DNA from 3 places in the Paucilactobacillus salsurae genome. Region 2 is predicted to be linked to each of the others. Evidence: predicted binding sites of a transcription regulator. Region 2 holds the regulator's gene; each other region holds the start of a gene.
The links. The regulator NrdR, encoded in region 2, represses ribonucleotide reductase genes. The targets are predictions, from matches to a motif close to ACACNATATATNGTGT.

Region 1 (2,279 bases), on a different contig from region 2:
CTATCGTCTTTATTCAATCGTTTCCCAAAAGCACCATACATATACAATAATGGTGCATTTTCGGGTTTTGCTTGCTTCGTTCGTTCAACTCTGTAGGATAGTGCTTCGTGGCAAATCGCCATTTTTTCATCAAAAATTTCCCAGAACTCATCTTGATTGCCAGCTGATTCAAGTGCAATTCGCGGCAAATTGACAGTGACAACTCCGAGATTCATCCGGCCTGAATTAACTTCTTTACCATTCTCATCTTTCCACCCTTGTAAAAATGAACGACAACCCATTGGTGTTTTGAAACTACCGGTTAATTCAACAATCTTGTCATACATTAACAAGTCTGGGTACATTCTTTTTGTTGAGCATTCCAATGCTAATTGCTTAATATCGTAGTTTGGATCATTAGGATTGAGATTCAATCCACGTTTTACTGTAAAAACTAACTTCGGAAAAATAGCTGTTCGGTGTTCTTTGCCCAATCCTTTGATGCGCACTTGCAAAATTGCCTTTTGAATTTCTCGTTCAATCCAATTCGTCCCTAAACCAAAATTAACCGTTGTAAATGGTGTCTGACCTTGTGATGAATACAAGGTGTTAATTTCGTATTCTAACGCTTGCATCGCGTCATAAATGTCTTTGGTGGTCTTTTCCTTAGCAAATGCATCCTGATTGTCAGGCGCAATCCAACGCTTAGCATCAGCCAAATGTTTATCGTAATTTAACTGTGCGTAAGGCGCTAACAGTTGATCCACACGATTAGCCGAACAGCCACCATACTGTAGTGATGCTACATTGGCAATAATCTGTGACATTTGAGCAGTGGCTGTCTGAATTGATTTGGGCGAATCAACCCAGGCATTTCCGATCTTAAAACCGTTAGTCAACATTTCATCAAAATCAATGAGACAACAGTTTGTTTCTGGTGTTGCTGGTGAATAATCCAGATCATGCCAATGAATATCGCCTCGTAAATGTGCTTTAGCCACCATTTCTGGTAACATTTTCAAGCCAATGGCGCGACTCACTGAACCCGCCTCTAAATCACGCTGTGTATTAAATACTTTACTGTCTTTATTGGCATTTTCATGAACGACATCATCACTTTGATTAAATAATTTATTTAGGCGATGTTGTGGATCAATGGCTGCTTGAAATGCAGCTTGATTTTCATGAAACTTTTTGAGGTAGGCATTAGCTTCATCAGTGGCATCGGATGCCTGTAAGATTGACACTAACTCGTCTGCAATTTCTTCAGTTGTTACTTCGTCAGCATTTTCAAAGTGTTGCGCTAACGATTGGCAAACACTTTGAATGAGCAATTCATCATCAGTTAGTTGATGCAAAACAAACAAAATCTTATATCCATAAAATTTGGTTGTCGCACCACCACGTTTAACAACCGTTATTTTTTTTAATAGATCTAATGACTGTTGCGCAGTTAGTTTTACATCCATTTTGATTCCTCCAAGCATTAAAATTGTTACTAATAATACTAAGCCCAAATACATAAAAACACAATATGTTGTGTTAACTTTAATTAATTAATACAATATATTGTGTTTTATGCATTTTTATTTAATTTTAATTTTTAGCTTGTTTTGTCTGATTCGCTAATCATTTGATTACAGAAGACAACCCTGTTTAATTCAGATTTGCGATAATCAATTGTGTACGACCAATGCTTAAAATTCACACTAAATGACTTATTATTTGCTAGGCCATTTTTATGCATTTTAAAACTGGTCTATCACCACATATTGTTACCTAAACCACACTTTGTGGTCTCTAATTCAAGTATTGATTATCGAATCCAATACTTGGATCAATTTGTTGACCCAATCCTTGTTGATTTAACCAGTCATAAAATAAACGCCAGTTTTGTTCATCAATTGGAGCAAATGACTGGTCATCTGCAAGACGATAGTGCTGGCTAACCTCTACTTGAGAAGCCACTACTAACTCTCGTTGCAACATTCGATCAGGGACATATCTCATTAAAACTTTGGCAGCATCTTCAGGATCATTTTTAGCTGCCGCGTAACCATGAGCTGTAGCTTGCAAAAATTGTCGGACAACTGTTTGATTGTCATCAACAAAATTTTGATTGGCTGCAATTACGGGTGTGTAATAATCAAACGCCGGCACAAAGTCTTTCACATAAAAGAAATTGTAGTGTTCATTATTATTTGCCAGTTTAGCCATGAGTCCTTCCCAATGATGGTAGACAAAAATACCATCATATTTTCTTTGCTGTAGATCGGTTACTGGGTCGAAAATCATGTCAT
Region 2 (2,279 bases):
GGTGAATATTGCTGACAAGCCTTCACCAGTGCCTGTTCTGAATTCGATAACTCAGTTTGGTCAGATGCTTCTGTGCGCGGTTTAATTTGAGTCGATTGCTGGTTATCAGTCAGTGTAAACTGTTGTGAAATCAAGGCTTTTAGTTTTTGTGGTTCAATTTCATTACTTGCTACATTGGTTGCTTGCACAATTAAGGTCGCCATTTGCACTTCATCGATGCCATAGACGTTATATTCAGTATTAATGAGTTGTTTGTTTTTTTGAATCTCAGCCTCTGAAACACCCTGACTATTAACCAGTGAATTCAACAATTGAAAATCAAATTTAGAATAGACAATGTCATCATGTGGTTGCTTTTCCACAACAAATTTAGTCCGGCTTTCAGAAATAACAGTTGGGATGTTTTCAACTTTTTCTTGGTTAATGTGGAAACTCTCAAAAAAAGAAGCTGAACTATTTATCAGTTTAGTAGTATCAAATTGAAACTGCGTTGTTTCATCAATTAACCGTTGGTACTCATGCTCACCAATCGTTTCTAACAATAAAACGCTCAGTAAATCATCATTAATAAAGGCATCTTCAGGCAATGTTGGCAACAACTTGTATACTACAAATTCTCCTAAGCCATCATGACCAACAAAACTTTTTAACAACCGCAATGCTTCTAACCGTTCTTTGGCTTTTTGAAAATCCGAAATGTCAATCCCTAGCCAGGAAAGTAGCAAAGTATGACTTTGACGATTGGAAATCATGGGATGGGCCCTGACCTTTGTTTTCAATAGATAATACAAACTAAATGCATTGGGTCCCAAAATGGGTTGATAAAAGCGATTCAACATTTGCTCTGAGAATTGGGTGTAGTTTTGTGATAAACAAATAATGAACCCTGTATTTGGATTTAAGTTGTTTGTTTGTGTCATTGCTACTAGTTTCCTCTTTATTTCTTATCAACCATATTTTGTAATTCACTTAAAAAGACTTCCATGTCTTTAAATTGACGATAGACACTGGCAAAGCGAATGTAAGCCACTTCATCTAACGTTTTTAATTCATTCATGACATATTCGCCAATGACTTGACTGTTGATTTCACTTTCGCCGGTGGTCCGAATTTCAGTCTCAACTTTTTCAACTAAGGCCGTCATGCTTTCCATGCTAACCGGACGTTTTTCAGCTGAGCGAATCACGCCTTTAAGAATCTTTTCACGATTAAACTCTTCGCGCGTACCATCTTTTTTGATGACTAGTAACGGTGATTGTTCGACTCGTTCAAAGGTCGTAAAACGAAAACCGCATTTTTCGCATTCTCTTCGTCTTCGAATACTTTGGCCATCTTCTGACGGACGACTGTCAACGACTTTTGATCCGTTATGTTGACAATGTGGACACAGCATGGTGTCATTCCCCACTTTCAATAAATCATCTTGTATTTAACCATTGTAATACTTGTTGTTTTGTTTCGCTAACAGTTCCCGAATTATCAATGACAATAGTTGCTTTAGCAACTTTTTTATCTAAAGACATCTGTGACTGAATTTTGGCCATTGCTTGTGATCGATCAATGTGATCACGTTCCATCAAGCGTTGTAACTGCATTGGCGCTGGTACGCTCACAACCATTATTTGATCAACGCTTTTATCATACCCCTGTTCAAATAGTAGTGGTGCATCTAAGATGATTAGGTCATGGTTTAGTTTTAGCTGCTCCACTTGATGTTGAATCTCTGTTTTAATCAGCGGTTGCATAATCTGATTCAATTTTGTCAGTTTTTTTGAATCATTGAACACAATTCGACCAAGTTCAGTACGATTGAGACTACCGTCAGCATTTAATAATTGTTTACCAAATTGCGTGATAACTTGCTTTAATCCGGTACTCCCAACTGCGACAACCTGATGGGCAATCACATCTGCATCAACAACTGGGATCTGTCTTTCTTTAAAAATAGTGCTAACTGTGCTTTTACCAGTAGCAATGCCGCCTGTTAATCCTAATAGCATACCCTAATCATCTTCCTTTAACACTTGACAATGGGGGCAAAAAGTCGTGCCTCTTTGCGCAACCTTAATTTTAACCATTTTGGTGCCACATCGTTCACATGGTTTTCCTACGTTACCATACGCATGAAGTTGGTGCTGAAACGCACCCGCGTCCCCAAACGCATTCGTATACGAATGAACGGTAGTACCATGGTTTTTTGTTGCCAGAGCGAGTTCCTCAATAATGTTTTGCCGTAGTTGCTTAATCACTTTTTTAGGAACTAAATTAACATGCTGTTG
Region 3 (2,279 bases), on a different contig from region 2:
ATCAATCATTTTTGCTTGCTGAGCTTCACTAAGTGCCGCTTTCATGTAGGTATTAATTTGTGTTTCAGACAACGCCATTAGTTTTCACCTGTCAAAATACTCTTCAATATATAGTAGCCTTTATTGCGTTTAACAATCTCGCAATTACCAAATGTATCTATCATTAAATTTTTGGCTGACGGTGCACCCTGTTTTTTTTGTAGGACCACCCACAGGGATCCATTTTCTACTAAATGTTGCTTGGCCTGGCTAATAAAATTATCCACAACTTTTTTACCTGCTCGCACAGGTGGATTAGTTAAAATGACTGCGTATTTTGCTTGAATATTTTCATAACCATCGGAAGAAAAAATATTAACATTATCAATTTGATTTTGTTGTGCATTTTCAGTTGCTAACGAAAGGGCTAATTCATTCACGTCGACCATATCAATTTCACGCTCAGAAAATTGTTTAGCCAGTGCCAAACCGATTGGACCATAACCACAGCCTAAATCTAAAAATTTACCTGCTGGTGCATCTGTTAATGTGGCTGCTTCTAATAATGTCCGACTACCATAATCAACGGTTGTTTTCGAAAAAACACCGTTGTCGGTAATAAAATGGAGCTCATGTCCTAATAAATCAAACGCCCACGTTTTACGGTCGTGAACGACGTCCGGATTTTGTGTATAATAGTGATTATTCATTTTAAAATCTCCCAAATATAGTAGCTCCATAATACCAAATTTATTTCTAGAAAAAAATCTATTTCATTTGTTGCTTACAAAATGTAATGGGCATCACGTTTTGACCACAATATGTGGTCTTTTTTAATAAATACACCACAATATGTGGTGTATTTTTGATTGCTTTTTTTGAATTTCGCTGTATACTAATAATCAGTAATTCAGAAAAAAAGGGTAACGAAGGTGATTCACATGGGTAAAATAACAATCTTTTCAAAAAATAATTGTGTACAATGCAAGATGACGAAACGTTTCCTTACGGAACACAATGTTAACTTTGTTGAACACAATATTGATGACCAACCTGAATACATAGACAGCTTAAAGCAAGAAGGCTTTCTTGCAACCCCAGTCGTAAAATTAGGTGACGGTCGTGCATTTTCTGGCTTTCGTCCAGACGTATTGCGCCAAATAGCAATGTAATTCTACGTTGTCAACTAAGTAAGAAGACGGGTCATCTACTTGGCCCGTCTTTTATTTATTTAAAAAAGTATAGCAGAGAAAGTGAGTGGAATAATCGTGTCTCTAAAAAATTTATCAAACGTCACATATTATGATCTCAACAATGAAATTAATATTCCCGTTAACAATCAAATTCCATTAAATAAAGATCAGGAAGCACTACAAGCATTTTTGGATGAAAATGTCATTCCAAACACGAAAAAGTTTTCTTCATTAGAAGAACGTATCAATTATCTTTTAGAAAACAACTATATTGAAGAAGGTTTTATTCAAAAGTATGACTTAGATTTTATCGAGCAACTTTACGATTATCTTCGTTCACAAAATTTCCACTTTAAATCATTTATGGCGGCCTACAAATTTTATGCCCAGTATGCCTTAAAAACGGATGATAATGCTTATTATCTTGAAAACTTTATCGATCGTGCCGCAATGAATGCACTCTACTTTGCTGACGGCAACGAAGAACTTGCCATGAGTTTAGCTGATGAAATTATTCATCAACGTTACCAACCTGCTACCCCATCATTTTTAAATGCTGGTCGTAAGCGTCGTGGTGAACTTGTCAGTTGTTTCTTAATTCAAACGACTGATGACATGAATACAATTGGCCGCACAATCAACTCCGCACTTCAATTATCACGAATTGGTGGCGGTGTTGGTATTAGTTTATCTAACTTGCGTGCAGCTGGCGATCCTATCAAGGGGATTGAAGGTGCTGCTAGTGGCGTAGTTCCCGTAATGAAATTATTGGAAGATAGTTTTTCTTACTCTAACCAACTTGGTCAACGCCAAGGGGCCGGTGTCGTTTATTTGAGCGTCTTTCACCCAGATATTATTCAATTTTTATCTGCAAAAAAAGAAAATGCCGATGAAAAAATTCGTCTGAAGACACTTTCACTAGCTGTTACCGTGCCAGATAAATTTTATGAACTCACACAACAAAACAAGGATATGTATTTGTTCAGTCCTTATGATGTTGAACGCGAATATGGCACCCCATTTTCATATGTTGACATCACCAAAGAATATGACAATATGGTGGCTAATGACAACATTAAAAAGACCAAAATTAATGCCCGCGAACTA

Region 1: the regulator NrdR is predicted to act here: its motif matches at 1,507-1,522, upstream of nrdD (anaerobic ribonucleoside-triphosphate reductase).
Region 3: the regulator NrdR is predicted to act here: its motif matches at 825-840, upstream of nrdH (glutaredoxin-like protein NrdH).

The regions. Positions count from the first base shown of each region.
Region 1 covers NZ_BAAHWX010000012.1:4,174-6,452, reverse strand. The annotation lists gene nrdD (anaerobic ribonucleoside-triphosphate reductase) at 1-1,448, opposite strand, end outside; gene ACYVQZ_RS08490 (ABC transporter substrate-binding protein) at 1,780-2,279, opposite strand, start outside.
Region 2 covers NZ_BAAHWX010000001.1:127,781-130,059, forward strand. The annotation lists gene ACYVQZ_RS00705 (replication initiation and membrane attachment family protein) at 1-920, opposite strand, end outside; gene nrdR (transcriptional regulator NrdR) at 938-1,393, opposite strand; gene coaE (dephospho-CoA kinase) at 1,419-2,000, opposite strand; gene mutM (bifunctional DNA-formamidopyrimidine glycosylase/DNA-(apurinic or apyrimidinic site) lyase) at 2,004-2,279, opposite strand, start outside.
Region 3 covers NZ_BAAHWX010000006.1:63,777-66,055, forward strand. The annotation lists gene tadA (tRNA adenosine(34) deaminase TadA) at 1-78, opposite strand, end outside; gene ACYVQZ_RS06705 (class I SAM-dependent methyltransferase) at 78-689, opposite strand; gene nrdH (glutaredoxin-like protein NrdH) at 921-1,151, shown strand; gene nrdE (class 1b ribonucleoside-diphosphate reductase subunit alpha) at 1,248-2,279, shown strand, end outside.